Regions from separate parts of the Vibrio casei genome, predicted to be linked through region 2. Evidence: predicted binding sites of a transcription regulator. Region 2 holds the regulator's gene; each other region holds the start of a gene.
What was found. The regulator MetJ, encoded in region 2, represses methionine synthesis genes. The targets are predictions, from matches to a motif close to TTAGACNTNTANANGTCTAA.
Positions count from the first base shown of each region.

Region 1 (10,955 bases), 980 kb from region 2:
GCTTAGATGAAAGTGGGATGTCGCTGTACATAAATTGACCTCTAATTTGGGATGCCAAAGTATACAGACTTAGGCTCTGAACAACTAGGGTAAAAGCAAAACTATTTTCCTACTATGCCCTTATCTATATAGGGTTATACTTTTCTTACTTGAAGCAAAAGTTCTGCTGTCTGCGTTCACTCACTGCAGCTTTAATGACGATAAGTGATAGGTAGGTTTGAGTATTTTTATTCAGATTGTTTTTTATCTCTCTGTTATTGGCAAATAAATACGCTAGGCTCATTGAATTGAAAGTGTTGTCTATTTAAGCCGTGCTATTTTATTTTAGTTCAATTAAGGAGTTTATATGTCTAAGACTGTGGCTGTTATTCTGGCGGGAAGTGGTGTGTATGATGGATCGGAGATTAATGAGGTTGTATTAACGTTATTAGCGCTTGAAGAACAAGGCGTCGAGTATCAGTGTTTTGCTCCGGATATTGAGCAAGCTCATGTGGTGGACCATTTGTCTGGTGATGAGCAAAACCAAACGCGAAATGTATTGCAAGAAGCGGCGAGAATAGTTCGTGGCAATGTGAAGGATGTTGCAAAACTGCAAGTACAAGATCATGCCGCGTTGATCATGATCGGTGGTTTTGGCGTTGCGAAAAATTTATCATCGTTTGCTTTTAAAGGCCAAGATTTCGATATTCTACCTTGTATAAAGAAGAGCATGAAGGCGTTTACTGATTCGGGTAAACCTTCAGGCTACATGTGCATTGCACCTGTTCTTCTTCCTAGTGTTTTTGACGGTGTTAAGTGCACGATAGGGAACGATGTGGATATCGCTTCCGTCATTACCACATTGGGTGGTAAACATGTGGAGTGTGCAGTCGATGAGATTACGTTCGATGAAAAATATCGAATTGTGACGACACCTGCGTATATGCTTGCTGAAAATATTAAACAGGCAAAACTAGGCATTGATAAGTTGGTGACACGAGTTTGTTTATTAAGTGATGCAATTTAATCATATTAGACACCGCGTAAAAGGATAAAATAGATGAAAGGATTATGGCGGAGGTAAGGTCTACTTATATGAATTGTGAGCTTGGTGCTCATACTTATTACAGCGATTTTTAAAAGGTAGGCAAGGATGCGTTTTTTATTAATAGTATTGATGATGCTAACGATATCGGCGTGTTCTATGCCACCGGAAATAAAAGAAAACAAAGCCACAATAGAACGAGTTAAACATGTTCCTAACCTGCTGATTAAACATAATATCGAACATAAAAACTACCGTTTACATTATGTTAGTGCTGGTAAGAAAAATAAACCCAGTATTGTTTTTGTTCATGGTACACCGGGAGGGTGGGGGACATTTGCTACGTATTTTGAGCAATCAGAGCTACTTAAACATTTTCAATTTTTTTCAATTGATAGGCCGGGGTGGGGGCAGTCGACTTATCCTTCTGGTGACTTTCCAGTGAGTTTGTCGGAACAATCGAGATTGCTTGCACCGTTATTAAAAGAAATTGCCACGACAAGTCAACAAAAAGTCATTCTTGTTGGGCATTCTTATGGTGGTTCTTTAGTGCCAAAACTGGCAGCTGATTACCCTGAGTATGTTCGCGGAATATTGATTTTAGCTGGTGATGTTGGACCTAAGCTTGCACAAGCCCGTTGGTTTAATGTTGCTTTGCATTACATACCAAGCTTTTTGATTCCGGATCCTTGGTATGAATCGAACAAAGAGGTATTGGCGATAGCGCCTTCATTAGAAAAATCACAAGACCAATATCGTTCCATTACTCAGCCCATCACTTTCTTACAAGGCACTGACGATGAACTTGTTCGTCCTGATAATGCCAATTACGCTAAAACCTTATTTAAAAGGTCCAATCTTGAAGTGAAGTGGTTGAAAGATGCTGGGCATATCATTAATTTGACCAATGTGGCTGATGTCGTGGCAGCGATTAAAGCATTAGATAAGCGGAGCCTTTAAGTCACATTATAATCCAATTAACACAGTGGAAAACTCGTTTTTAGTGCGCCCTCAGGGAGCGTCTTGGCGTCACTTGTATATATTCGGCATGATTTTTCGTTGTCGTTTTGATAAAGTCCCGCCACTCAAATAATGGATGGTTAAGTTTTTATGTATTCCTACTTGTTAAGTGTTATTCCACCAATGTTGCTTGGTGCTCAATGTGTCTTATTGTTGATTTTACTGAAAGGGAATATATGCCCTGGTCAGCGTGGTCGTATTCATAAACAGTTACCTATTATTGCGATATTATGGCTCGCCATTAGTCCATTATTTTGGCCTCTTGCCTCGGTTTCTGTGCTTATCTTTGTCTTCTTCTCTCAAGTGAAAGTGAGTAAAACCCGTGAATCTGGACCTATTTGGTTATTGCAGTTGGCTCTTGGGTTCGCCATTGCGTTTATTCTTTTCTTTATTATTGGTTCAGAACGTCCACAAGGATTATTTATTCTTGCGGGCATGATGTTTCTTGGTGCAAGTTTTAGCCATGTTTTATTGTTATTGGCACGGACTCGGTTACAAGCTTTTCATCGTTTGTTACCTGTGGTTGGTATTGTGGCCGCGATGTTGGTTAGCCTTGCAATTTTGTGGCAGACCCAGTATTACAGTTTGAATTATCTTCATAAAATTATTTGGTCATTAGCGGGTTGTTTTATGCTTGTATTGGCGGGTATTGTGGGATCAACTTGGCACCTTTTTACCAACCAAACCATTCAAAAATTACCGCCAATTTGTGGGTTTATGATGAGCTTTGCAGCAATGGTGGGGTTTGCGGCTTTATTGTATTAGTCGTAAGTTATCCGAACCTTAGAGGAAAGGTGCTTTCACTAGCGCTTTGTTGTCTTTAGGATATAAAGATATTTTCTACTTTTTATTCTTAAATCACAGAAATGCTCGACAATGACATCTACGCTTAAAGAAACTCACTTGTTTTAATGAGAAGGTCATTATGGATTTAAGTAATGTAAAAAACTTAGACAGTGCCATTTTGCTTGGCATCGTAAATGAAAAACTGCGTTTAGAGTGCGAGAGCTTTGAAGAGTTGGTGAGTATGTATGAAATGGATACTGAAAGTCTGGTCGGAAAACTTCAAGGCTTAGGCTATCAGTATGATCCGCTAACCAATCAATTTAAGTCAAAATAGTGACTGAAGCGGTGAATTCGTCACTCAAAAACGCCTTGAGATTTTAAGTGACGAAGCAGAGTTATACCATTTTTATCCCATCTAAATGACTCTGGCACTGTTGTTTTGCGGTGCTGAAGAATGCTTGTAAATAGCGTTTTTCTTTTTCTGAATGCCTTGTGGCTGCAAATAATCTGCGCCATAAACCTTTCCCTAATGGTTTACTAACAATCAAGCCTTGGCGTGAAAACTCACTGATTGCCCAATTCGGCAGTGCTGCTACCCCAAGCCCGGCAGAAACCATTTGAACCAGCATTAAAGTATTGTCGGCTTGTTTCCATTTAGCCGGCTCCACCCCGGCAGGTTGTAGAAAATGTTTTACTACATCAAGTCTCTGTTTTTGAACAGGATAAGAAAGCATGGTGTAGGCTGCTAAATCTTCAGGTTGAATGAATTCTTTATCGGCTAATGGGTGATTAGTGGCAGTAATCAGACGCATTTCAAAATCAAATAATGATTCATAATGGATTTCTGAACGAGGCTGAATGTCTGAGGTAATAACCAGATCAAGCTCGCCAGCCACCAGTGCAGGTAATGGCTCAAAGCCAAATCCCGATGAGAAGTCTAATGTCACACTTGGCCAGGCAATTTGGTATTCCTTAAGTGCTGGCATCAACCACTGAAAGCACGAATGGCATTCGATTGCCATGTGTAGACGCCCATTGACATCTTCTTTTAGGCTCGCAATATCGTTCTCTGCCCGCGCTATTTTAGGTAAAACCTCATCGGCTAGCGTTAATAAAATGATGCCCTCGGAAGTGAATTTTATTGGGCGAGTTTTGCGCAGAAATAACTTCCCTCCCATGCGAGACTCGAGATCTTTAAGCTGGTGGGAAAGGGCAGACTGGGTTAAATGCAGCGTGGTTGCCGTCGCCGTTAACGATCCTGTATCTCGTAATACTGATAATGTCCGTAAATGCTTTATTTCTATCATTATCCACCCTCATGATGAAAAACGTTCCTTTAGAATTATTCATAACCTATCTAATTTCTGCACCCTTGTAAACGTCTAGATGTCTATTTGATGCTGGCGATGATGAATTAGATGAATAAAATTCATAATAATAGTGAATGAATAGACATTGCTCATGATGATGGAAAGGTGGATGCTTTAGCCACCTGGACTGCTTTTTAAAAGCGATTAGCCACTTCTAAGACAAGGATATCAACATGACATCACACCTCAGTAAAAATATTGGCAATAAAACCGTTACCCATGTTCTCGGCTACCCTCGTATTGGTGAAAAGCGTGAATTGAAATTCGCTCAAGAGCAGTATTGGAAAGGTGACATTAATCAAACTGAGTTAAAGCAAGTGGGCAGTGAACTGCGTCAACGCCATTGGAATGACCAAGCCTTGAGCGGGTTAAGCTATGTAACGGCAGGGGATTTTGCTTGGTATGATCACGTTCTTACCACGAGTTTATTGCTTGGTCATGTTCCTGCTCGCCATTCTAATGGTGGTGCCCCTGATTTAGATACGTTATTCAAGATCGCTCGTGGCCAATCTGCCGTTACGAGCCGCGCAAGTGCAGATGAAGCAGGCTGTGGTTGTGGATCCCGTCATGAAGAGGGCGAAGGCGTTGCCGCTTCAGATATGACGAAGTGGTTTAATACTAACTACCACTATATCGTTCCTGAATGTCGCCAAGACGATAGCTTCCAAGTGAGTTGGCCTCAGCTCTTTGATGAAGTAAAGCAAGCGATTCAAGCCGGTCATAATGTCAAACCCGTGTTGCTTGGCCCACTCAGTTATTTATACCTTGGTAAAGAAGTGAATGAAGAGGAAGTTGAAAATGGCTTTGACCGTTTATCTTTACTTGCTCGGATACTGCCTGCTTACCAAGCGATCCTTTCTACATTGTCGGAATTAGGTGTTGAATGGGTTCAAATAGACGAGCCTATTTTAAGCCTTGAATTAGACGAAAAATGGTCAAGCGCATTCAAGCCGGCTTATCATGCTCTTGCAAATAAAGAGCTGACAGGGGAGGTAAAGCTGCTTCTCACCACTTATTTTGACTCTGTTGCAGACAACTTAGTGAAGATTGTTGAATTGCCAGTGAATGGTTTGCACATCGATTTATCGGCATCGCCAGGGCAATTAGATGCAGTCAATGCGGCCGTTCCACAAGACTGGGTATTGTCTGTGGGGGTGATTAATGGCCGTAATGTTTGGCGTGCCGATCTGCAAGCTTGGCTTGAAAAGCTTCAACCGGTTAAAGCGCAACGTGGCGATAATCTATGGGTCGCAAGCTCATGCTCTTTGTTGCACAGCCCGATTGATTTAGAGCTTGAAACCGAACTGACGGAAGAAGTGAAGAGTTGGTTTGCTTTTGCTAAGCAGAAATTAAATGAAGTGAGCTTATTAGGCGCCGCATTAGATGGAAATGGCCACGCTGTGGAAGCATGTGCCAGTTATAGCCAACCAATCAAAGCACGTTTAACGGCGACTCATGTGAATAAGTCCCAAGTTCAACAACGCTTGAATGGCCTAACTAAAGTGTTAGGTGAGCGCAGTGCCGCTTACTCTGAGCGAGCACACCATCAAGCAGAAGTATTAGGCTTACCTTTACTGCCAACCACAACCATTGGTTCATTCCCTCAAACGGCTGAAATCCGACAACAACGCAGCGCTTTCCGTACAGGGCAGCTGAACCAAGCTGAATATGAACAAGCACTAAAAGGCCATATTCAAGAAGCAGTTAAGCGCCAAGAAGCATTGGATTTGGATGTATTAGTGCACGGTGAAGCGGAACGTAATGACATGGTGGAATACTTTGCAGAAAACTTAGCGGGTTTCCAAGTAAGTCGCTTTGGGTGGGTACAAAGTTATGGTTCTCGTTGTGTAAAACCGGCCATTGTTGTTGCTGATATTGAGCGGGAGAAGCCAATAACAGTTGATTGGTCTGTGTACGCCCAGTCGCTAACCTCTAAACAAATGAAAGGCATGTTAACTGGACCGGTAACGATTTTATGTTGGAGCTTTCCACGTGAAGACATTACTCGTAAGCAAATCGCACAACAGCTTGCTTTTGCATTACGTGATGAAGTGGATGATCTTCAAAACGCGGGTATTAATATTATTCAAATTGATGAGCCGGCTATCCGTGAAGGCTTACCCCTTAAAAAAAGTGAGCACAAAGAATATTTAGAGTGGGCAGTGCATGCATTTAAGATTTCGGCGGCCAGCGCTAAGCCGGAAACGCAGATCCATACCCATATGTGTTACAGCGAGTTTAATGAGATTATCGATTCAGTTGCCGCGCTTGATGCCGATGTGATCACCATTGAAACATCTCGTTCGAACATGGCATTGCTGAAAGCGTTTGAAGCGTTTAATTACCCCAATGAAATTGGACCAGGTGTGTATGACATCCACTCTCCAAACATTCCAAGTCAAGAGTGGATCGTGAGCCTACTAGAAACGGCTGCGAGAAAGATTCCTGTTGAACGTCTTTGGGTAAACCCAGATTGTGGTTTGAAAACACGTAATTGGGCTGAAACGGAAGCGTCTCTCCATAATATGGTTGAAGCAGCAAAAACTTTACGTCAACAATACCAAGCTTGATAGATTGAGCATCATCGGTGTAGATAGGCGCTTTACCATCGATTGAGGTGTTGGTGAGGTTGGGATTGATAAGAAAATCCCACGTACAGTTTAATAATTAAACGAGACGTGGGCTTTGGTGGTTATAACCTTATTTTTTGTTACCAGCTCCGTGTCTCCCGATAGCTTTTAAGTATGGCTACTAGCAAGGTCGGTGGCTGGTAAGTAATAGCTTCTGGTCAGTATAACTTCTGGTCTGTATAGCTACTTGAGAACCGTGGAATCACTAATGCCCGTTAAAGTATTGTCTTTCAAAAAGTCAATAAGCTCGGTCTGCATCTCAGTATGGCTGTCTATATCACTGAAATCACTTGCCGGTGCAACGGTGGTTGAATGGCTTGCTGTGTTACTGAATTGAATCCAGTTACGGGTACCATCAACAGTGGTATTACTTGCATTCGTTGCGGTTAAACCTAATGTTAATGCTAATGGCTCCGTCCCCGCGAAGGTATTTGCTACCATATTTGGGACAACGGCATCACCATCTACTTCACTGACGTATACGGGGAGAGCAAGGTCGATATAGCCAGCGGTATTGATAGGATCAATAGTATCTAAGACCGTTTGTGCAGCAAAAGAAAATTGAGTAAGTGTTGCTTCTTTTATGGCATCAGAGACATCTGATACATTACCGGCTTTAAGCACACCCACTTTAATAGTTGGCCCAAATGTTTTTGAGTTGATAAGCAGTGGTGCAATTTGGCTACCAGCGTTAGCAAATGCGCCAGAGCTAAATGCAAATAACTGATCCGCCTGGGTATCTCCGAGTGTTTCATTGGCAGCTGCAACCGCGGTAACACCAACTATTCCACCTAAAGAATGGCCAAAGAAGCGTGGTGCTTCAGTGAACTTTATTTTAGTGAATTCGCTAAAGGCAGGTGTTGCACCAAGGGTTGAATTAGCTTGCAGTGTCTTCGCTGTGACAGATAGGGCGGCACGCAGTCCGATAATATCTAGAATACTTTCACGAACGTTGTCGCGGGCAACGGGTAAATAAGTGAGGTTTATGTAAGCGGTTGGATCCACATTCGCTGAGCGGTCTTTATCCAATGAACGTGAGCCATGCAATGGATGATCAATCGCTATCACTGCAATGCCACTGGCAGCCATATTGGCGGCAAAGGCATAGGCATTCTCTTTAACTGAAGTGATTCCATGTTGATAAATGACGAGTGGAGTTGCAGCTGAACCTACTGCAGCTGTTTTTGGTGTAAATAATAAAAATGGCACGGCTTCTAACGATTTAATTTTAGGCACGGGGCTATATTGAGTGATGATTCGTTCACCATCCAATGCGTTACCTGCTGCATTTTTAAGGTTTAAACCAATAAGCTTTAATTGCTCTACAGACTCGGTCAGTTTTGAAGGGTCGATGCCTTTCTCAACAAGTTGCTGAATAATGTTACTGGCATCTACGCCATTGAGTGCATTTTTAATAATGGCAAGGCTAGGCATTGCAGATTCGAATGGTTGGCTATTCCAATTGTCGCCTTTTTCTAAGAAATACGGAAGATTCACGACACCTTTGGATACCGTTACTGCAGCGGCTGACGCTTGGGCACTTAATACTATTTGAGTGGCCCCTGTTGGATCAATGTAAGTCGAAAAGTTTTCATCGTTTGTTAACATATCAGCGTAATCGCTGCTGTCGCTGATACTCATAGTGTAAGCTGAGCTTAAATCAACATTATTTGGGTTGGCGCTGCCTTTCCAAATTGATGCTAGTCCAGCACCGCCTGTTAATTTAGAAGCTAGTCCTTGTGCAATAGCCGCTTTAGTGGCGTATAACGTGTCACCAACCGACTGGGTGGAGAACCATGTTGAATACACGATTTTAGTGGGATCTGTACCTGCTTGGGTAAAGATACCTTCGACACCTTTAATGACTTTTTGCAGTGAACTTAAGTCGCCAGTTTCAAATGTTTGCGTATTGGTTTTTAAAGCAGCGTAAGAGCCAGACATGCCCACAGGGTCACCGTCTTTATCTTTGATGTCGTCCGTTAATGCAATGATATAGTTGCTTTTTTCATGCAGTGGTTTAGTTAACACTATATTGACGGCGTTGCCTTGGGTGACCACTTGGAAGTCAGAACCTTGAGTGAGTATACCTTTTAAACTTGGGCTTCCTGTTAAACCATCAGTCAATTCGATAATCGACACACCAGATGTTAGCACACCGGTGTTAAAACCAACCCCTTTAAATGGAATAGAAATAGGTTGCGTTGTTGACCATCCATCCATTTGGCTTAATGCAGCTTTCGGATTACTAAGGGCATTATCGCCATCGGTTGGAATGTCTAACGTACCATCAACTTGGTTCATTAAAATAAACGTTGGTAGTGGAACATTTTTATTCGCACCTTGAAGCGTAAAATCGACTTTTGTGTCTTGGGCGAGTGAATCATTAATATAAGATTCGTATTTTGTGTTCGCCTCTGTACCTGAACTACTTTGCTCATCACCGCAAGCGGTTACTAATAATAGGGCAGAACATAGTGCGCTGAGTTTAAATATGTTTTTCTTCATAGCGATTATCCCTATGCTTAGTTGAAGGTGTAGTTAAGTTGAACTGCACTGATGTAGGCCGGCCCTTCAGAAGAGAAAATACTGGTCTGGCCAATGGCATTGGTTTCAGTAAATGATCCTTTTTTGCTTGATACCAAAGTGAAACCAGCATCAACAGACAGATTTGGCGACCAAATATAGGTTAAACCAGCGGAATACCAGTAACGATCAGAGTCTGGGATACTCAGTGTTGCTTTACCTGCTTGCTCATCGTAAGCAAAACCGGCGCGGAAAATCCAAGCTTCATTGGCTTGGTAAGTGGTACCGATGGCCCAGCGTTGGTTGTCTTCGTAATATTCTGTTTTCTGAAAACATGTTCCCGATGAACATTGATCGCTTGTGGCTCTGAGTTCTTGAAACTTACTGTAATTTGTCCACTGCCAGCTATAATGAATCGCCCATTGTTTATTTAATTGGTGGAAACCAGCGAGTTCGACAATATCAGGAAGCTCGATATCCAAATCAGCATTTACTTTTCCTGGTGACCCAAGTATTGAGCCTGAGTAGTCGGTGAAATCACCATCTTTAAATTTAAGATCGACGGCAGAACGATAAGAAGCAGAGAATCGGTTATTTTCATTCACTTCATACAAACCACCAACATTCCACCCATAACCCAAAGTATCACCTTCCATTTTGATTAATGAATCAGAAGGGTTGCCACCAGTAAATTGACTGAGTGAACCTTGAGTACGTTTTAATTCCGCTTGTGCATATACAAGGCTAACTCCAGCTCCAAGGCTAAAATGGTCGTTAATACGGTAAGCGATATTCGGGTTAATATTAAAAGAAACTAAAGAGGTTTTTCCCGCCATGTCACCGGCGTCGATATCGGTTGGGTAATCTGTTGTCACACCATAAGATGTGAACATCCCAATGCCCCAAGCCCATTGGTCATTAATGGGGCTCACATAATAAGCGGCAGGAACAACTTGAAAAGGTGCAACATCATTAGATTGCTGTCCACTTGTTTCATCATAAACATCTATTTCAGGATCGATGAAAGAAATGGCACCAGACAGTTGAGCTTTATCGAATAAAGTCATTACCGCGGGGTTTGCGGAGATTTCACTGGCATTATCACCAATCGCACCGTCGCCTGAAAATGCACGTCCAAGACCTGATGCTGAATGTTCAACTACTTGGAAACCAGCAGCATGGACTTGAGAAGCAAGAGCTATTGAGATCGCTAAAAATGAATATTGTGTTTTTTTCATAGTTATCCCTAACCTTATGTTTTTATTTTATGTTTTATTATTACGAGCAAAGTGTGAATGCTAGATTTTAGTATGGTTCATAGATGAGGTTAATCAAAAAATGTAACTGTATTCTATTCATGCGGTTAATTTAAAAAGAGTGAAGTAGAGCCATTGATCCATAATAAAGCCCACAAGCGAGTGGGCTTTATTAATATTCAACTAAAATGAGTTGTTGAGACCTTAGCTAATGAGCGCTAATGGCATTAAAAGGTATAGTTAAGCTGTACAGAACCGATGTAAGCTGGGCCTGATGAACTAAATTCTTGATCTGGTACACCATATTGAGCAAGTGGAGACGATTCCGAGAAGTTGCCAGATTTAC
Region 1 is NZ_AP018680.1:1,593,506-1,604,460, reverse strand. Features, by position in the region: gene VCASEI_RS07635 (YgiQ family radical SAM protein) at 1-31, opposite strand, end outside; gene elbB (isoprenoid biosynthesis glyoxalase ElbB) at 347-1,006, shown strand; gene VCASEI_RS07625 (alpha/beta fold hydrolase) at 1,133-1,984, shown strand; gene VCASEI_RS07620 (hypothetical protein) at 2,135-2,809, shown strand; gene VCASEI_RS07615 (DUF4250 domain-containing protein) at 2,970-3,164, shown strand; gene metR (HTH-type transcriptional regulator MetR) at 3,226-4,137, opposite strand; gene metE (5-methyltetrahydropteroyltriglutamate--homocysteine S-methyltransferase) at 4,374-6,770, shown strand; gene VCASEI_RS07600 (VolA/Pla-1 family phospholipase) at 7,014-9,335, opposite strand; gene VCASEI_RS07595 (outer membrane protein transport protein) at 9,353-10,591, opposite strand; gene VCASEI_RS07590 (outer membrane protein transport protein) at 10,837-10,955, opposite strand, start outside.
Region 1: metE (5-methyltetrahydropteroyltriglutamate--homocysteine S-methyltransferase) is a predicted target of MetJ. The motif match lies at 4,205-4,224, and genes of this name have one in related genera.

Region 2 (10,955 bases):
GGGGATGATTAACGAGTATATAGGGTCAATATTGCTTTGCAATGACAAAGCTCACTTTCGTGCCTAGAGTTTGATCTGATTACGAAGCTGAGCAGTCATTATACACCTTAAAAATTGCCGATGACTAATACGATTGAAAACATAATATTGGCGATAAAAGCACACTTAACCATGTCTGGCATCATGGGAATAAATTCTTTCGCTTCTTGAATGTTCCAAATGGCTTTACCGTGTTTAATGATCAATATGAGTGGGAATAACATTAAGAATGCGGGCCATATTGGTTGAATATGCGTAAATAGGTAGCTCGCCAGTGTTAACCAACCAAATGTGAGTAGTGTTAAGTGGTAACACTTAGCTTTATCTGTCCCAATTCTGACGACTAGGGTGCGTTTATTACTGGCAGTATCATTTTCCACATCACGCATGTTATTGATGTTTAATACTCCCATTGAAAATAGCCCAGAGCCGATGGCTGGTAATAATAGTGAAAAATGCACTGTGCCAGTATGTAAGAAATAAGTTCCTAGTACCGCCAATAAACCAAAGAATAAGAAGACCGAAATATCGCCTAGACCCACATATCCGTAAGGTTTGCTGCCCATGGTGTAAGCAATCGAACTGATAATAGAAAGTAAACCTAAGCCAATAAATGCCATGATACTGGTTGGGCTTTGTAGGGCATAAAAGACCAACGCTAAACCGCTGAGAATGATCAGTGCAATATTGGCAGCAATGGCTTTTTTCATCCCAGATTGAGTGATGGCACCCAGCTGTAAACCACGAATGGGACCAAGTCGGTTTTCATTGTCGGTACCTTGAACCGTGTCGCCATAGTCGTTAGCTAGGTTGGATAAAATTTGTAGTAGTGTTGCTGTGAGTAGGGCCAAAAATGAAATAGCAAAGGAAAGATGGCCGTCCGCATAGGCAAGGCTGCTACCTGTCGCAATAGCGGCAATAGCAAGTAATAAGGTTTTAGGTCTGGCGGCATCGAGCCAAATAGCAAATGATGATTTCATATTGTTATACAGTTAAGGTGAATAATCTAAGTATATCAAGTTGTTGTTAATGTGTGATATGTCAGAAATCAAAAAAAGCTCGCTGAAAGCGAGCTTTTATCTGTCATGAGAGAAGATTATAAGATAAAGCGACTTAAATCTTCATCGGCAACAAAGTCACCTAAACGTTGTTTGACATAATCGCCATTAATCGACACTTTCATGCCAGGATTGTCGGTCGCATCAAAAGATATCTCATCCATCAAGCGCTCCATTACGGTATGTAAACGACGAGCACCAATGTTCTCGGTTGTTTCATTAACTTGCCAAGCCGCTTCTGCGATTTGTGTAATGCCATCTTCGGTAAAATCGATGTCTACTTTTTCCGTGGCCATTAATGCGCAGTATTGCTCGGTTAATGATGCATTCGGTTCGGTTAAAATGCGCTTGAAATCATTACTGCTTAAGGCTTCAAGTTCTACACGAATTGGCAGGCGGCCTTGTAGTTCTGGAATTAAGTCAGATGGGCGAGCCACTTGGAATGCACCAGATGCGACAAAGAGAATGTGATCGGTACGAACCATACCATGTTTGGTTGACACGGTGCTGCCTTCAACTAAAGGAAGCAAATCACGCTGAACGCCTTCACGAGAGACCTCGCCACCACCACTATTTTGGTCGGCACGTTTACAGATCTTATCTATTTCATCGATGAAAACGATGCCGTTATTCTCAACATTATAGATAGCTTGTTCTTTAAGATCTTCTTGGTTAACCAACTTGGCCGCTTCTTCTTCGGTTAAGGCCTTGAAAGCATCTTTGATTTTCATCTTACGGCTTTTTTTTGTATCTCCGGCTAGGTTTTGGAACATGCCCTGTAATTGATTGGTCATTTCTTCCATACCTGGAGGGGCCATAATTTCAACGCCCATTTGTGGCGCGGCTACTTCAACATCAATCTCTTTATCGTCTAACGTGCCTTCACGCAATTTTTTACGGAAAACTTGGCGAGTATTCGAGGTGCTGTCTTGGGATGCTTCATCTTGTCCCCAGCCTTCACGAGGTGGTGGCAACAAGGCGTCAAGGATGCGTTCTTCAGCTTGCTCCTCAGCACGAAATTTTACTTTTTCCATTTCTTGCTGATGAGTTAGCTTAATCGAAACATCAGTAAGATCACGAATGATCGATTCAACTTCTTTACCAACATAGCCAATCTCAGTGAATTTTGTTGCTTCCACTTTAATAAAAGGCGCATTGGCCAGTTTTGCTAAACGGCGAGCAATTTCAGTTTTACCCACACCGGTTGGGCCAATCATGAGGATGTTTTTTGGGGTAACTTCCGCGCGCAAACCTTCATCGAGTTGCATTCGACGCCAGCGGTTACGCAAAGCGATGGCAACAGCACGTTTGGCTTTATCTTGACCAATAATATGTTTATTGAGTTCGTGAACAATTTCACGAGGAGTCATCTCAGACATAAATTTATCCTTTTACCTAATCATGGGGAGCCTTTTGGCTCAGGTTAAAGCTTGATATTCAGTGTCTTAGAGACTTAATGCATAAGTTATCAAGCTGATTTAATGATGTGACTATAATTCTTCAATCGTATGGTGGTGATTGGTGAATACGCAAATATCTCCCGCAATATTTAAGGCTTTTTCAGCAATATCACGAGCTTCTAAATCGGTGTTTTCAAGTAATGCGATAGCGGCTGCTTGTGCAAAGTTACCACCAGAACCAATGGCAATTAGATCGTTTTCTGGTTGAACTACATCGCCATTGCCGGTGATGATTAAGGAAGCGGTTTCATCGGCGACGGCAAGTAAAGCTTCTAATTTTCTTAATGCGCGATCGCTACGCCATTCTTTGGCCAATTCAACGGCCGCTTTGGTTAAGTGACCTTGATGCATTTCTAGCTTGCGTTCAAAGCGCTCAAATAAGGTGAAAGCATCAGCAGTACCACCGGCAAAGCCTGCGAGTACTTTATCGTGATACAAACGGCGAACTTTCTTTGCATTGCCTTTCATGACGGTATTGCCAAGTGAGACTTGTCCGTCACCGGCGATGACGACTTTATTATTTCGGCGTACAGATACAATGGTAGTCACGAGAAACCTCTTAGTTATTGTGCTGTTTTAGATCATATGAGGTTGGCGATAAAAGAATTCAAGGGGGCGATATTTAACTCACTTATCTTTACTCAACTTCAGTGGGGTTGAGGATATTGAATGGTGCTGCTATTCAAGGAGAAACGTAGGAATATAAAAAAGAGCCAGAAAATGGCTCTTTTCATTCAGTAAGATGAAATTGATACGTTATTTCAACGTGTTTTTCATAATGATACAAGGTTCAATTTTGGCGCGTTGCAGTACATGTTGATCTTTTACTGCATCACGTTTGAACTTATAAGTGCCTAGGATAATTCGATACCAACTACTGCCTTCTAACTTGACGATTTTACTGCTTAAACCTTGAAAAGCGATATTAGCTTTACGTTGTTCAGCTTGCGCGGAAGTTTTGTAAGCACCACATTGCATAATATATGGAATTTTAGGTACAACGACTTCTTTGGCTTGAACTTCGATTTCACGCTGTGGAAGTGTTTTCATATAATCCCACTGCTCTTTAGGCGCAGGCGGTAAAGAGTTGCTTGGCTTCGGCTTTGGCGCGATAGGGAGCACGCTGATTTCTGGCTGAGTAGGTTCTGGATCATTGCTTAGCATTGATAACAACGCAATCAATCCTGCTAATAATATCACCGCAATGATGGCGGCTTTCCAAGGAATCGCACGAGGTGCTGACTTCTTTTTTTGCGCAGGTCTTCTTTGATTTCTATTGTTATTTTTTTTGCTAGGAGCTGGGGTTTTTCTTACGTAATCTCGATTAGCCACGATATATCAACAACTCAATAGAATAAAAAAGGAGCCATATGGTAATCCAGAATTTTTTTCAATACCACGATTAATGATGGAGTATAGGCACGAATATGCGTAATTTTTCCACAATATTCGTGTCTATACTCACTTACGATTCTATTTATCTAAGACTATTTATGAGTGAGGTGGTGCGGCGCTATTGCGAATGACTAAATTGGCTTCTAACAAACGAGAACCGGCCTGTACTTCTCTGCCTTTCAACATTTCCAATAGCATTAACATAGATTGTTTGCCAATTTCATATCTTGGTTGTGCAATGGTTGTCAAAGGGGGATCGCAATATTGCGAAAACTGAATATCATCAAAGCCGACGATAGATAGGTCTTGAGGAATACGGAAACCTTGTTTTTTCGCCTGTTGAATGGCACCAATAGCCATGCTGTCGTTATGACAAAAAATGGCAGTGGGAGGCTCTGGTTGTGACAGCAATTTAGTGGCGGCTTGAACGCCTGATTCAAACGTAAAATCACCAAAGGCTTGATAAGCTGGGTTCATTTCAATGCCTGCGCGTCTTAGTGCTTGTTGGTAACCTTGGTGACGGAAGTGACACAATGTGGCCTCTGTGGGGCCAGACATTTCCGCAATGCGTTTATGACCCATCTGAGTGAGATAATTAACCACATCAAAAGCAGCGGTTAAGTTATCGATATGCACCGTGGGTAATTCAAGCTCTGGTGCGTATTCACAAGCCATGACAATGGGGGGTAAGTTTTTTTGTTCGGGTTTACTAACATCAAACGGAATATCGGTACCAAGCAGTAACATACCATCAGCTTGCTTGGTAAAAACGAGGTTAACAAAGGTACTTTCACGTTTGAGTTGTTGGCCACTATCACCCAGTAACACTAGGTAATTATACTCGGCGGCGGTGTCTTCAATACCACGAATAATTTCAGTAAAATAAGGATCGCAAATATCAGGTACGATAACAATGATGGTTTTGGATTCATTACGTCGTAAATTACGAGCCAATGAGTTGGGGGAATAGCCCGATTCTAATACCGCATCTTCCACTCGCTTTCGAGTCGAGATCGATACTTTTTCCGGATTCATCAAGGCTCTTGATACCGTTGCCGTTGATACCCCAGCTAATTGGGCAACTTCCTTCATTGTCGCCATAAAATTCCTCTCTATGTATTACATTATTATGCCTAAATAGGCACCGTAGGCTTATATGCAAAAATTACCACGACGATATAAGCAAAATAAAGGATCTGTTATCCCATATGTTAACGACTTCTGGCTGTTATGTTGATATTTTATTCGTTAAATTAAGTAGTTAACACCATGTGCCTGACAAATCTTACATAATAATGGTGATGTGCGTCACATAGAATGGTTTTGTTTTAGGCGTTAAGACGTTTAGCTTAAATCTTGTGGTTCAACATCGAATGACCAGCGAACTTTTTTAGCTGAAGGTAAAAGTTGGACTGCTGGCTTTGAAGAGGCCAGTAATCGTTGCATTAATGTTCGAGTCGAAACTTGCAACATTAACTGCCAGCGAAATTTTCCGGCACGCTTGGCGAGAGGTGCGGGCATTGGCCCTAATACCAAACAGTTGTCATCATAGAGAGGATTGGCTTCTAATGTGTGGCGAACTTGTCGTAAAAAAGCTTCGACGGTATTGTTGTCATTGCCTTCCGCTCGAATCAGTGTAATGAACGTAAAAGGCGGTAATTGCGCTATTTTTCTTTCTACCAACGCAGTTTTGGCAAAATGCTGATAATCTTTATGCAATAGAGATTGCAATAAAGCGTGTTCGGGGTGGTGAGTTTGCAGCAATACTTCTCCGGGTTTACTTGCACGCCCGGCTCTTCCTGCTACTTGAATAAATAATTGTGCGAGCCTTTCGGATGCACGGAAATCACTGCTGTACAATGACCCATCCACATCGAGTAAACCGACGAGTGTCACATTGGGGAAATGGTGTCCCTTAGCGAGCATTTGTGTGCCAATTAAAATTTGGTACTCACCTTTGCGAATAGACTCTAAAGCACTCTCTAAACTGCCTTTACGGCGAGTACTATCACGATCTATTCGAATGGTTTTGTATTCTGGAAAAAGCAGTTCAAGTTGTTTTTCCAGTTGCTCGGTACCCACTCCGACAGAAACAAGTTGCGTGGAACCACAGCCTTGGCATTGATGAATAATCGGTTTTTGTGAACCACAGTGATGGCAGCGTATTTCTTGGCTACCTTGATGAAAGGTATAGTAGGCATCACAGCGTTTACATTCAGCAATCCAACCGCATTCATGGCACATCAACGCAGGCGAAAAACCACGACGATTCAAAAATAGCATGACTTGATTGCCGGCGGTTAAATGACGACGCATTTGCGCAATCAGTGGTGCTGACAATCCACCTTCTAGATATAAGCCTTTAATATCAAGAACATTATGAGTCGCTGCTTGTGCATTTCCAGCACGTTTACTCAAGCTTAAATAATGATACTTCCCGGTTTGTGCATTGTGTAGCGTTTCGAGTGCAGGGGTTGCCGAGCCTAACACGACGGGAATGTTTTCTTTATGGCCTCGCATAACCGCGACATCTCTCGCATGATAGCGCAATGTATCTTGCTGCTTATAAGAGGCATCATGCTCTTCATCAACAATGATGATACCGAGATCGGCAAAAGGAGTAAAAAGGGCCGAGCGAGTACCAATCACAATACCGGCATTTTTATCGCGAGCAGATAACCAGGCATTAAGGCGTTCGGTATCGTTTAATGCCGAATGCATGACCTCTACTGGCACATTAAAGCGGCGTTTAAAGCGATTAATCGTTTGTGGCGTTAAACCAATTTCAGGTACTAAGACTAACGCTTGTTTTCCTTTATCTAGAACGGGTTTTATTAGGTTTAAGTAAACCTCTGTTTTGCCAGAACCGGTTACACCATCCACTAAATAGCAGCCAAAACCTTGATGGTTGTTGATCGTGGCAACGGCAATGGCTTGCTCTTCATTTAATTGTGGCCTGAGCTGGCTGTTCTCAATGTTTGGTGGCCAAGAGGTTTTTTTAGGTTGAGTATGCACTGCCTCAATCCAGCCTTTATCTTGCAATGTTTTCAAAGTGCTGCTGCTAACGTCTTCCTCGATCATGGCTTGATGTGATAGCGGGCCGTTTTCTAACATTCGTACCACTTTAGCTTGCAGGTGTGCTCGACCAAACCCCGCCACTAATTGATTTTTTCCTGATTCGGTAATATGCCATTGTTTTAAGCTGGCAAAGTCGGCAGGTTTCCCTTTTTTGAGTAAAGAGGGTAACGCCATCGCCAGAGTATCTCCTAGTGGATATTGATAAAATTGGCTACACCATTGCAACAGTTGGTATAAAGGTTTTGGCCAAACAGGTTGGCTATCTAAACAGGATTTAATGGGCTTGAGTTGTTCGATCGGGAAGTCTGAAGTGTTTCCCAAAGCAATGACGATGCCAGTTAATGTTTGACGGCCAAAAGGAACCGAAACGCGCCCACCGATGACAGGGAAAAGATAGTTAGGAACTAAATAGTCAAAGCACTTATCTAATGGGATAGGTAAGGCAACTTGAGCGATAGTGGGTTGCATATGGCGAGGGAGGTTCCTTGTAGTACATAAACTGGTGAATCCAAGCTTATGATAAAACACTGCTTAGTGATATAAAACTTAAATATTGTTGGAAAATAGACCAAATGTGTTGATCGATTGATGCGGATTCATTACTATACTGCGCCTCGAACGATACAGATTTCTGTATCATTTTTAAAAACAACGTATGGTGTCTGGCTACTTTTTTGTTTTCTTATTGAAGCGTAAATAGTAAGAACTAGATAGCGATACGGACCAATTATAAGGTTTGTCCTATGAAAACTGGTATCCACCCAGAATACAAAGCAGTAGCAGCAACTTGTTCTTGCGGTAACGCATTTGAGTTCAACACTACTCTAGCTAAAGAATCAATTCACCTAGACGTATGTGACAAATGTCACCCATTCTACACTGGTAAGCAACGTATCGTAGATACTGGCGGCCGTGTTGATCGCTTCAACAAGCGTTTTGGTGCACTTAGCAGCAAAAAATAATCTTACTCTAAAAAATATTTTTAGTGTTCGACAGAATTTGAAAGGGATGCCAATGGCGTCCCTTTTTTCTTGTTGGAAATTAATGGTATTGACTAGGAACTTACTAGGCAATCTATTAATATTCCCCTCTCTATTACCGATACTGCAGGAATACCTAACTATGTCAGATGATCAGCAACAAAATGATTTTCGCCAACAAGCTCTTGATTATCATGCCTTCCCTACGGCAGGAAAGATTGCGATTGCACTCACGAAACCTGCAGATACGGCAGAAGATTTAGCTTTAGCTTACAGCCCGGGTGTGGCTGAGCCTGTTCGTGAAATTGCGCTGAATCCTGATAATGCCTACAAGTACACCGGAAAAGGTAACATGGTTGCCGTGATTTCAAATGGTACCGCTATTTTGGGATTGGGTAATTTAGGCCCACTGGCTTCAAAACCTGTGATGGAAGGGAAGGCCTTATTGTTCAAACGTTTTGCTGGATTAGATTCTATCGATATTCAAGTTAAGCACCGTACCATTGATGAATTTGTCGATACCGTTGCCAATATTGCCGATACATTTGGTGGCATCAACTTAGAAGATATTAAAGCGCCAGATTGTTTTGAAATTGAGCGTCAATTGATTGAACGCTGTGATGTGCCGGTTTTTCATGATGACCAACACGGTACTGCGATTGTTACGGCTGCGGGAATGTTAAACGCGATTGAGCTACAAGGTAAGAAATTATCAGAATGCAAAATAGTGTGTTTAGGTGCGGGTGCGGCGGCAGTAGCGTGCATGGAATTGTTGATTAAGTGTGGAGCCTTGCGCGAGAAAATCTACATGCTTGATCGTAAAGGTGTGATTCATACTCGCCGTGATGATTTGAACGAATACAAATTATTGTTCGCGAATAACACTGACATGCGTACGCTAGAAGACGTGATCGAGGGGGCCGATTTATTCTTAGGGGTTTCAGGCCCTAATCTATTACCACCAGAAGCATTGGCATTAATGGCCGACAAACCTATCGTATTTGCTTGTTCGAATCCTGATCCTGAAATTAAGCCTGAATTAGCGCATAAAGTGCGTAATGACTTAATCATGGGGACGGGGCGCAGTGATTATCCGAACCAAGTGAATAACGTTATTTGTTTCCCATTTATTTTCCGTGGCGCATTAGATGTACGTGCCAGTGAAATAAATACTGAAATGAAGCTGGCCGCAGTGGAAGCGATCCGTCAATTGGCAAAAGAAGCCGTTCCTGCTGAAGTGTTAAAAGCAGCTGGCGTAGATGATTTGTCGTTTGGTATTAACTATATTATTCCAAAACCAATGGATCCTCGATTACTACCACGTGTTGCTGGCGCTGTTGCGCGTGCCGCGGTAGAGTCTGGCGTGGCTAGAATTGAGCTTCCAGAGCAATATAAATAATATGAGTTAAGGCTCTAGAGTTCGGTTTTCCGATTTCGAGCAAAAGAAAACCCGCTCAAAATAAAATGTGAGCGGGTTTATTGTTTTTATCCGTATGATGAATAGGTCGAATTACTTAATCATCGAACGCTTCAAATTCAATCCCCATTTCCGTCATTAGTCTTTTTACTTCTGTTGGAATGTCATCAGGGCGATCTTTTCTTAAATCTTCATCAGTTGGCAGTGGCTGTCCTGTATAAGCATGTAAAAATGCTTCACATAACAATTCGCTGTTGGTGGCATGGCGCAAATTATTAACTTGGCGACGAGTTCGTTCATCCGTTAATATTTTTAGTACTTTAAGCGGAATTGAAACCGTTATTTTTTTGACTTGTTCGTTTTTCTTTCCATGCTCTGCATATGGGCTAATGTATTCACCATTCCAATCTGCCATCACACACCTTCGTTATTTGTTATTTATCAATATTGGCTGAATATGAATTTTAGCGGCATGTACCGCCACAAGTAAAGACGCTTAGATGGCTGGAGGTCTTGACGTCTTGGTTTTCAGGGGATAAAGTAGCGGAAAAGCTCGATACTCGTTGAAAAAGCGCTAAGATTGTTGTTCGCATTTTCGTATTTATGATAAGTGATTGCTGTATTTCTATAATGGAAGGATTCAGCAACTGGAAGGAATAAGCCGATGAGTTCTAAAAAGCCAGCGACTGTTGCGGTTCGCACTGGTATCGAATCCGATACCCAATATCACGCTGTTGTCCCACCGATTTACCTTTCAACCAATTACGGTTTTCCAGCTTTTGGTGAAGTTCCAAAATACGATTATACCCGTTCAGGAAATCCTAACCGTGGTTTACTAGAGCAAGCATTATCAGAATTAGAATCGGGTTCTGGTGCTGTGATCACTAACTGTGGTACTGCGGCCTTAAACCTATGGATATCAGCGTTTTTAGGTCCGGATGATTTGATTGTAGCGCCGCACGATTGTTATGGTGGTACTTATCGTCTGTTTAATACTCGTGCACAAAAAGGCGACTTTAAGGTTCAATTTGTTGATCAATCTAACCAAACTGAATTTGACGCCGCTATTGCTAAAAAGCCTAAGCTAATTTTATTAGAAACCCCATCAAATCCACTGGTACGGGTGGTCGATATTGCCAAAGCATGCCAAAAAGCAAAAGAAGTGGGTGCGTTGGTGGCTGTGGATAATACCTTTTTGACACCCGTGTACCAAAAGCCATTAACCCTTGGTGCTGACTTTGTTATTCATTCCACGACGAAATACATTAATGGTCATTCAGATGTGATTGGTGGAGTTATTATTGCCAAAAGTGAAGCGCACGTGGAATTATTGTCTTGGTGGGGAAATTGCATAGGAGCAACGGGTACACCATTTGACAGTTATATGACGTTGCGTGGCTTGAGAACCATAGCGGTACGTATGAAAATGCACGAAGAAAGTGCTCAGACTTTATTGGCGTACTTACAAACTCAAGCGCTGGTGGGGACCATTTATCACCCAAGTTTACCAACGCATCCTGGTCATGAG
Region 2 is NZ_AP018680.1:2,574,794-2,585,748, reverse strand. Features, by position in the region: gene VCASEI_RS12090 (1,4-dihydroxy-2-naphthoate polyprenyltransferase) at 108-1,019, opposite strand; gene hslU (HslU--HslV peptidase ATPase subunit) at 1,136-2,476, opposite strand; gene hslV (ATP-dependent protease subunit HslV) at 2,588-3,106, opposite strand; gene VCASEI_RS12075 (SPOR domain-containing protein) at 3,314-3,889, opposite strand; gene cytR (DNA-binding transcriptional regulator CytR) at 4,049-5,053, opposite strand; gene priA (primosomal protein N') at 5,297-7,498, opposite strand; gene rpmE (50S ribosomal protein L31) at 7,774-7,992, shown strand; gene VCASEI_RS12055 (malic enzyme-like NAD(P)-binding protein) at 8,153-9,409, shown strand; gene metJ (met regulon transcriptional regulator MetJ) at 9,525-9,842, opposite strand; gene VCASEI_RS12045 (O-succinylhomoserine (thiol)-lyase) at 10,092-10,955, shown strand, end outside.

Region 3 (10,955 bases), 880 kb from region 2:
CTGCCAACCTTTTAATTGGCACGGTAGACCCTCTTTTATCTGGTATCACAGAATCTGCTGCTCAGATGATTGACCCGACCTATACGGTTGGCCCTGAAGTGAACTGGTACTTCATGTTTGTATCGACATTCTTTATTTCTATCGTCGGGGCATTCGTGACTGAAAAAATTGTTGAACCGAAACTTGGTGAATACAAAATAGAGCAAGCCGCAGAAGATTTGTCTCAAGATAAAATGGGCGCTTTAACTGCGATTGAGAAGAAAGGTTTAAAAATTGCTGGTGTGGCTACATTAGTTGTCTGTGCATTGTTAGCTTGGACGATTGTTCCTGAAAATGGCGTACTGCGTAACCCTGTAACAGGAGAAGTGGCTGGCTCACCATTCTTAAAAAGCATTGTTGCTTTCATTTTTGTGTTTTTTGCTATTCCTGGTTTTGTATACGGTAAAGTAGTTGGCACGATGAAGAATGATCGAGATGTGATTAATGCGATGTCAAAATCGATGTCTTCAATGGGTATGTACATTGTTTTGGTGTTTTTTGCTGCGCAATTTGTGGCTTTCTTTAAGTGGACTAACTTTGGTCAGGTGTTTGCGGTTGGTGGTGCTGACTTTTTACAAACCATTGGTCTAACTGGCCCAGTATTGTTTTTTGCCTTCATTTTAATGTGTGGGTTTATTAATTTGATGATTGGTTCAGCTTCCGCGCAATGGGCGGTTACTGCACCAATTTTTATTCCGATGTTAATGCTGGTGGGCTATGCTCCAGAAACCATTCAAGCTGCATACCGGATTGGTGATTCTGTCACAAACTTGATAACGCCAATGATGAGTTATTTTGGATTGATCTTGGCGGTGGCTTCTCGGTATGTGAAGAATTTAGGGATTGGTACTTTAATTGCTACCATGCTCCCTTACACTTTGTGTTTCTTAGTTGGGTGGAGCTTATTGTTCTACATTTGGGTATTCGTTTTTGGTCTGCCTGTAGGCCCTGGTGCCGCAACATATTATACGCCATAGTTTTATATCTTTTTTGAAAATAAAACGCCCAAGCATGAATGGTTTGGGCGTTTTTTATCGAAATACTTAATTCAATGTTTTAAGCGTATTGCTTCATCAGCATTTGCCATTGCAGTTGTTGTTGCTTGAAGTGTTGTCGCATTTGTTGGTAACGAACTTTCAATACTGCATGTTCATATTGTTCCATCAACTTTTGTTTTTTATCGTTCATTAACTGCTTCTTCAATTCATAATATTCGGTCATTTGTTGAATCAAGGCATCGTATTCTTTGTGCATGCGTTCGGCTAATACATGGTGATCAGGCAAATGTAGAATTTTTTGTTTGGTTTCATTAAGCAGTTGCAGCGCCCTCGCTTTTTCAATTTTCTCGGCAGGCGTCATGCGTAGCTTTTCAGCCAGTTTTAACCAAGAACAAGTGCGGATAAGCCATTTAGTGGGATCGTATTGCCACCAATAAATGCCATTTCGGTAATCATTTTCAAAAATATGGTGGAAGTTATGGTAACCCTCCCCAAAAGTCAGTACTGCTAAAACGCCATTATCACGAGCTGTATTTTTATTGGTGTAAGGCTGACGACCCCATATGTGCGCGAGTGAATTAATGAAGAAGGTGGTGTGGTGGTTTAGTACTAAACGCACGGCTCCAATCATCAGTAACATACCGACAATGTCGTTATAGATTATACCTAATAAAATAGGCACACCTAAATTCATTAATAAAGCGAGTGGAACATAGTATTTGTGTTGCCACATGACGATGTTCTCTTTTTGCAGATCACGGCAATTTGAGTAATCAGAATATTGTTCAGGTGTTTGGTAATGACGCAACATCCAACCTATGTGTGAAAACCAAAAACCTCGTTTCGCGGAATAGGGATCTTTATCGTTATTATCAACGTGACGATGATGAATTCGATGATCGGATGACCAATGCAGAGCACTATTTTGTAAAGCAAAGGCTCCTCCTAATGCAAAAATAAAACGTAAAGACCAATGAGCCTGATAAGTACGGTGCGACCATAAACGGTGGTAACCAGCCGTAATACATAAGTTGCAAAAGCTAAAGGTGATTATCAGCCATAGCCAATGAGCAGCCGTGATCCCATTCGAGATGAAATAAATAGGCGCAATGATCGCGGCGAGTAACATACTGCTGGCAAAAATAAAGACATTCAACCAAATGATAGGGGGACGTTGTATTTTCATAAAGATAATTCAATTTCAGGCTACAAGTGTGCGCTAGAATATAGGGCTTACAACTGTAAGTCCAGTGAGTGGTATGAATTATCGGACCTATATGGTATGAATTATTTGTTTCAAATCTTTACTTGTAAAAAATAAAGGGTAGCTGAGGCCACCCTAATATTAATACGTTTAAAAGATCAGATTACCAACCTTTTACAACGCCACCTTTAAACAGTTTTTTTGCTGCTTCATAAACTTCTTCCGTTTGGTAAGCTTTTACGAAGTTTTGCACGTTTTCATTATTGGCATTATCTTCACGAGCAACAATAAGATTCACATACGGTGACTCTTTATCTTCAACAAAGATGCCATCTTTTTCTGGAGACAAATTGATGCTGCTTGCGTAAGTGGTATTGATGATTGCTAGGGCAACATCTTGCAGTGAGTTTGGAAGTTGTGGTGCTTCTAGTTCAACAAAATCTAGCTTTTTAGGGTTATCGATAACATCAAGTGGTGTAGCTTGTAAGCCAGACTCTTTGCTTAACTTGATTAACCCTTTTTCTTGAAGAAGCAGTAATGCACGACCTTCATTGGTTGGATCGTTTGGAATCGCGATGCTGTCGCCTTTTTTCAACTCATCAAGAGATTTGATTTTTTTAGAGTAAGCGGCAATTGGGTAAACAAAGGTATTACCGACCGGCTTTATTTTATAGCCACGGTCTTTAATTTGTTGGTCAAGGTATGGCAAATGTTGGAATGCGTTTGCATCAATGGATCCATCATCAAGCGCGGCATTTGGGATTACATAATCTGAAAAAATCGTCAGTTTTACATCTAGGTTGTATTTATCTTTCGCTACTTTTGCCGCCACTTCTGCCACTTGTGCTTCTGCACCAGCAATCACACCTACGTTGATAGTGTTGCTGGCAGCATTTGCTGTGCCCGCTAAAAGTAGTGAGGTTGTGATGGCAGCAGCGCTGAATAAATTCTTCAATTTCATAGTATTCTCCATATATAAATGAGTTTTGAATTTTTATAATGTATGACGTTATTCTTTCTTAGCGGTGATCAACTCGGCTTGCGATTTTATCCCCGACCATTTGAATAATTTGAACCACAATCACCAGTAAGATAACGGTGAGAAGCATAATGTCTGGTTGATAGCGTTGGTAACCATAACGCATGGCGACATCGCCTAATCCACCACCACCAACCGTACCCGCCATTGCTGAGTAACTGACTAATGTGACTAAGGTTATCGTGATGGTATTGACAATAGAAGGTAAGGCTTCTGGTAGCAATACTTTACCAATAATTTGTAGAGGACTTGCGCCCATTGATTGAGCAGCTTCTACTAGGCCGCTTGGAACTTCGACTAAAGCGCTTTCGACTAAACGAGCAATAAAAGGAATAGCACCAACGGTTAAAGGCACGATGGCTGCCGTTGTCCCAATAAATTTACCAATTAATAATGTGGTAAAAGGAATAATGGCGACCATAAGGACTAAGAACGGTACTGAGCGACCAATATTTACAATCGCGCCGAGTACCAAGTTCACCAAACGGTTTTGCAATAGCCCACCTTTTTTGGTGATGTGCAAAATAACGCCCATTGGAATGCCGACTAAAAAGCCAATTAAGCCAGCAACCCCAACCATGTAAAGGGTTTCCCAGGTTGCGCCCCAGATCAGGCGGAAAGTGCGGTGATCGTAATACCAATCCATGATGTGATCATAAAACATAGCCAAGTACCTCGACTTTTATATTGTGTTCTTTTAAGAAGGCCAGTGATTGTTCGACTTGGGCTTGATCACCAAAAAATTCTGCAACCATTAAACCAAAGCGAACGCCGCCTGCATAATCAATATCAGCATTTAAAATACTCACATCGACATTGAACTGACGTGATAATTGGCTGACAGCTGGAATATCAATTGAAGCACCGGTGAACTCTAAGCGAACAAGTGGTACTGAACCTTCAATTTGAGTCGCTTGTAAGCGAGCCTTGTAGTCATCCGGAATCGATAGATCGAGCGTTGAACGAATAAACTGTTGCGCTAACTCGGTTTTAGGATGGGCAAAAATATCACTGACTAAACCCTGTTCCACTAATAAGCCACCACCAATAATGGCAACTTTGTCACAAATGCTTTTCACCACATCCATTTCATGAGTGATAATCAAAATGGTCAGATTAAGCTGTTTGTTGATGGTTTTTAGTAGCTCTAAAATAGACTTTGTTGTTGCAGGATCTAGAGCACTGGTTGCTTCATCGCATAGCAGAACTTTTGGCTCAGAGGCTAATGCGCGGGCAATGGCGACACGTTGTTTTTGTCCACCACTTAAATTGGCAGGATAGGTATCGCGTTTGTCAGACAATCCAACCAACTCAAGAAGCTCTGTTACACGTTGATTAATTTTGCTAGAAGATACTTTGGCTAACTCTAAAGGCAGAGCGATATTGTCAAATACACTGCGAGAAGAGAGCAAGTTGAAATGTTGGAAAATCATGCCGATATTACGACGAGCTTGACCGAGTTCCTTTGATGATAATTTTGTTAAATCAACACCATCAACGATAACTTCACCCGAAGTTGGTGCTTCTAACATGTTTACGCAACGGATAAGCGTACTTTTTCCAGCGCCGGATGAGCCGATAACGCCAAAGATTTCCCCTTGAGGGATATGAAGATTAATGTCGACTAAGGCAGGGATTTCTTTACTGCCTTGGTAAAACATCTTGTTGACTTGATTAATTTCAATCATTTAACAACCTGAATTGGTAATACGTTCCATATATTCTTTTTACATTGAGGGATTAACTCAGTGTAAAAGCGCATTGAGTGTGCGATTTGATAGATGATGCTATGGTTTTCATAGGTTCAAGTCAATAGATATTTTTACGTCTAGATGGCTAAACAGGAATAAGCTAGTGAAGAAGATTATAAAGCGTGTAATAATTGCAGCTATACCCAGTCAATTGGTTATACAAGCCTATTAAGCCAGTTTTCTTATCCCCGACCCGAAGAGAGAGTGTATTTTGTCTAAACCAGCTGTTTTTATTGATCGTGATGGCGTGATTAACGTCGATCATGGCTATGTGAGTAAAGTCGATGATTTTGAATATATAGAAGGTGTATTTGATGCGACGAAAGCTATAAAAGCGTTAGGCTATCAGTTGGTATTGGTGACAAATCAATCAGGCATCGCTCGTGGTTATTATTCTGAAAAAGAATTTTTAACCTTAACGGAATGGATGGATTGGAACTTTGTGGATCAAGGTGTTGAGTTCGATGGTTTTTATTATTGCCCTCATCATCCTGAAGGCTCGGTCGAAAAGTATACTCAAGTATGTGATTGTCGCAAACCAGCAGTTGGTATGTTCATATCTGCGCAAGAAGAGCTTGATATTGATATGGTGAGTTCAGTGATGGTCGGTGATAAAGCTGATGATATGAAAGCGGCAATTTCCGCAGGTGTAGAAACTCGAATTTTAGTTCGTAGCGGTAAAGAAGTTACAGAAGAAGCCGAGAAATTGGCTACCGTTGTACTGAATAGCATTAAAGATGTGCCGAAATATTTAGCAGAACATAAATAAACGATTATTCGAATTTTGTTTTTGCTGGTGCCACTTCTTTCTTAAAGGCCATTTTTGTGGCCTTTTTGTTTACCTTGGTTTTTTATTTCTTAGTATTAATCACAACCTTTTTATCCTTACTAGCCATTTTATGGCTTCCCTCGTACACTCAAGAAGGTGAAGTTAAACAGCAAGATAAGAATCAAACCTTCGAAGGCTAAAGCTTTTCAAAGTACACTTTTTTTAAATAGTAAGTTTTTAAAGCATAAATGCTTAAAGTGCAAAGTACCAACAAGGAACGTGGATCAATGAAGACAGGCTGGGCTGGATGCTAGCGTATATTTTAAGAAGACTACTATTAGTTATTCCTACTTTTATTGGCATAACGTTGCTGATCTTTACGCTTACTCGCTTTGTCCCTGGTGGGCCGGTTGAGCGAATGCTGCTTAGTTTGCAAATGAAGCAGGGCGATAGCGCGGTATCGAGTGGGTTAACTCATTCGAGTAATAGCGTGTTATCGGATGATCAAATGGCGGAACTTAATGCATTCTATGGCTTAGATAAACCTATTCCTCAAGCCTATTGGGAATGGTTGACCAAGCTTGTACAGCTCGATTTAGGGGAGTCGACTCGCTATTACGAACCGGTCACCGACATGATTGCAGAGCGTTTACCTGTCTCTTTATTCTATGGCGGAATGACGTTTCTGATCAGCTATTTGATTTCTATTCCTCTTGGCTACGCCAAAGCATTACGACATGGTAGTGTGCTTGATGCCTCTAGTTCGATCTTTATTTTTGTTGGTTACGCCTTACCCGGATATGTCATTGGCGTTTTGCTGCTGAGTCTATTCAGTTTTCATCTTGAATGGTTCCCTATGGGGGGCTTTCTTAGCGATGATTTTGATGATTTCACCCGATTTGAACAAGCCAAAGATGTGCTTTGGCATGCAGTTTTACCTTTATTTTGTTATCTGATTGGTGATTTCGCTTTACTCACCATGACTATGAAAAATAACTTAATGGAAAATTTAGCCGCCGATTATGTACGAACCGCTATTGCTAAAGGACTACCTTTTAAATTGGCGGTACGTCGCCATGCTCTGAGAAACAGTTTGATTCCGGTGGCCAGTTCGTTTGGTAATTCATTAATGTTCTTTATGACGGGCTCCTTCTTGATTGAAGTGATTTTTAATATTAATGGCATAGGTTTACTGGGGTATGAATCGATCATGGAGAGAGATTACCCTGTTGTGATGGGGCTTTTTGCTATTAATGCTTTAATGCTGCTGATTGGCAATATTTTGTCTGATATTTGCGTAGCCTTGGTTGATCCTCGCATTAAGTTTGGAGCTTAATTATGAATGTTATTGTCTCCAATCCTTTGACTCTTAAAAAGATAAAGCGCTTTAAAGCCATTAAGCGAGGTTATTGGTCATTATTGGTCTTAACTTTATTATTTATTCTCGCCTTGTTGGCTGAAGTGTTAGTGAATAGCCGTGCTTTAGTGGTGAAGTATGAAGGGCAATGGTATTTCCCAACTTACGCGGATGTTATACCTGGAACCGCTTTTGGTTTAGGGTATCAATCAGAAACCAATTATCGACAATTACAACGATTCCTGAATGATCAAAATGGCGAGAACGTTATTATTATGCCGCTTGTACCTTGGAATCCTTATGAGCAAGATTTCGATGGCGATTTTCCCCCAGCGGCCCCAAATGCTGAAGCGAAGCACTATTTAGGGACCGATACCATCGGGCGTGATATTTTGGCTAGGCTTTTGTATGGATTCCGGATTGCCATGGGTTTTTCATTACTAACCATGATCATCTCTTACGCCATTGGGGTTACAGTCGGCTGTATTATGGGGTTCTGGGGCGGTAAATTTGATCTGTTTTTTCAGCGTTTTATTGAAATTTGGTCAATGGTTCCGTTTTTATATGTGATCATGATTTTGGTATCGATCATGCAACCCAGTTTTATGCTTTTTACTTTTATTAATGTGTTATTTGGCTGGATGGGCATGACGTGGTACATGCGAACCATGACTTATAAAGAAAAAGCGAGGGAATATACTTTAGCCGCGAAAGCGTTAGGAGCCTCTAACTGGCGAATTTTATTTCATCATATTTTGCCTAATACTATGGTCATGATTGTCACTTTAGCTCCCTTTACGATTGTGGCTAATATCAGCGCCTTAACCGCTTTGGATTATCTCGGTTTAGGTTTAATGCCACCAACACCAAGTTGGGGAGAACTCTTACAGCAAGGGAAGTCGAATTTAGACGCCCCATGGATTGCTATTTCTGTGGTGAGTGCCATTGTTTCGGTATTGATTATGGTGACTTTTATTGGAGAAGCCATTCGAGAGGCCTTTGATCCCAAGCGTTATACTAAATATGTTTAAAAATTGTTTAAGGATGAAGCATGACATTACGCATTAAACCAAGCACTAAATACTGCCGATGGACACCTTTATTATCCTTGAGTTTGTCTTTGGGAGTGTTATTTTCAACGGTTGCTATTCAGGCGGCACAATTACCCGAAGGATTGACTTGGCAGACGAATTCAAGTGATCCCATTTTTTCCTCTCCGGATGCTCAGTTTGGCGGAACCTACCGCACTTTTATTACTAGTTTCCCACAAACCTTTCGTCTTGTCGGTCCTGATGCTAATGGGGCTTTTGCTGCTTGGACACGTTCGGCTTTGGGGCTAGTCGATAGGCATCCTAATACTGATAATTGGTTACCTTCGATTGCTTCATCGTGGGCATTTGGCGATGATCATAAAACGGTTTATTTCAAGTTGGATCCCAAAGCGACTTGGAGCGATGGTAAGCCTATTACCGCTGATGATTTTACCTTTATGATAAAAATGATGCGCTCAAAAGACATTGTTGACCCGTGGAGCAATGATTTTTATATCAATGAAGTTAGCGATATTATTGTTTATGATAAATATACGATTGCCGTGGTATCGGGTAAACCTCGTAACCCTGATGAATTGATGGATTACGTAAATCTTCGTCCGATCCCTGCACATTTCTATGCCAGCCCGAAAAAAGATGCGAATGGCGATGGCATTGCGGATGATTTTGTACGCCGTTATAACTTTAAACCAGAACCCACTTCGGGGCCTTATTACATTGATGACATTGATAAAGGTAAAGCGGTTACCTTTAAGCATGTAAAAGATTGGTGGGGATATGAGAATAAATACTATCAACACCGGTTTAATGTTGAAAAAATCAATATTAAAGTGATTCGAGATCAAGATATTGCCTTTAAATATTTTGAGAAAGGTCAGCTCGATTCTTTCCCATTATTGCGCCCAACACTTTGGCATGAGAAAGCCGTTGGCGAGGCTTTTGATAAAGGTTATATCCATAAAGCTTGGGCGTTTAATCAAGCGCCAGTTGGGGCCGGTGGCATATGGATTAACACCGCGATGCCATTGCTTGATGATATTAACGTACGTATGGGGTTAGAGTATGCGATAGATTATGATGGCATGATTGAAAAAATCTTACGTAATGACTATGTACGCAAGCCAAATCCGATGGGGACAGGGCATGGTGATTACGATAATACAGAGATAACCGCGCCGAAATTTGATCCAAAATTGGCCGCATCTTATTTTGAAAAAGCCGGATTTACTCACATTGGTGCTGACGGTATCCGTGAGAATAACAAAGGCCAGCGTTTAAGTTTCGCCATTACCTATTCCACACCAACACATACCGCAAGAGTGGCGTATTTACGAGAACAAGCGAAGCTTGCTGGCTTGGATATTACGCTGAATTTGATCGATGGTTCGAGTATGTTTAAGTTCGTTTTAGAGAAAAAACATCAGCTATCATTTCATGATATGAGTAATTCTAAAATTCCAGTTTACTGGCAGTATTTCTCATCAGATAATGCGAATAAGCCTCAAACGAATAATTTTACTAACTATTCTTCTTCACAACTCGACGAGTTGATTGATCGTTATCGTTCAGAATTTGATTTAAATAAAAAATATCAATTATCCCGCCAGATCCAAACGTTAATCAACGATGCCAAAGTGATTATCCCTGGTTATATGGTGCCTTATGCCCGCGAAGGTTATTGGCGTTGGATGAAATTACCAAAAGAGATGGCGACCAAACAAACGGAATCGTTATTTAGTTCGAATGGCTTTATGGGGACATTCAGCACTTTTTGGATAGATGAAGAAGTTAAAAAAGAAACGAAAGCAGCCATGAAATCGGGTAAAGCCTTTGAAGCGGTGACCATCGTGGATGATCGATATAAGTAGATACAAGGAGAGTTATCCCATGTCGAATTCGAAAAGAGTAATGGGAAATTAATGATAATGGATTCGGTATTAACGGTAACTGATCTGTGCACGGATTTTTTGACCGACGACGGTATCGTCCGGGTACTTGATGGTGTGACTTTTCATGTGCCAAAAGGGAAAACGGTTGGATTGGTTGGCGAGTCTGGTTGCGGGAAAAGCGTGACAGCAATGTCGATAATGGGCTTGCTGCCAAAGCCTTTTGGACAGGTGGTCTCTGGCGTAATTGCATACCATGAATCCACTCAGACACATGATCTTACTCAATTGCCAGCAGAAAAAATGTACCACATGCGTGGTAATCATATTTCGATGATTTTCCAAGACCCCATGACCGCACTTAATCCGGTGCATACCATTGGCAAACAGTTAATGGAAGTTTACCATCTTCATCAACCCAAACTAAAGAAGAAGCAACGTTACCAATTAGCGTTAGAAATGCTAGGAAAAGTCGGTATCCCTTCAGCAAAAGAGCGCATGTTGTCTTTTCCCCATCAACTTTCAGGGGGAATGCGTCAGCGGGTGATGATTGCTATTGCTTTGGCGTGTGAGCCTGATGTATTAATTTGTGATGAGCCAACGACGGCATTAGATGTGACGGTGCAAGCTCAAATTTTAGATTTAATGAAATCATTACAACAAGAAAAGGGTATGTCGATTGTCTTCATTACTCATGACTTAGGTGTTGTCGCTGAAATGTGTGATCAGGTTGTGGTGATGTATGCTGGTAAAGTTGTGGAACAAGCCGATGTATTTGAGCTATTTGATCACCCAAGCCATCCTTATACTCAAGGGTTACTTGCTTCGATGCCAAGCTCTTACTCGATTGCGAAGTCACT
Region 3 is NZ_AP018680.1:694,452-705,406, forward strand. Features, by position in the region: gene VCASEI_RS03380 (AbgT family transporter) at 1-1,016, shown strand, start outside; gene VCASEI_RS03385 (acyl-CoA desaturase) at 1,096-2,223, opposite strand; gene metQ (methionine ABC transporter substrate-binding lipoprotein MetQ) at 2,405-3,202, opposite strand; gene VCASEI_RS03395 (methionine ABC transporter permease) at 3,261-3,944, opposite strand; gene metN (methionine ABC transporter ATP-binding protein MetN) at 3,934-4,968, opposite strand; gene gmhB (D-glycero-beta-D-manno-heptose 1,7-bisphosphate 7-phosphatase) at 5,243-5,800, shown strand; gene VCASEI_RS03410 (ABC transporter permease subunit) at 6,108-7,136, shown strand; gene VCASEI_RS03415 (ABC transporter permease) at 7,139-8,188, shown strand; gene VCASEI_RS03420 (extracellular solute-binding protein) at 8,209-10,077, shown strand; gene VCASEI_RS03425 (ABC transporter ATP-binding protein) at 10,129-10,955, shown strand, end outside.
Region 3: metN (methionine ABC transporter ATP-binding protein MetN) is a predicted target of MetJ. The motif match lies at 5,101-5,120, and genes of this name have one in related genera.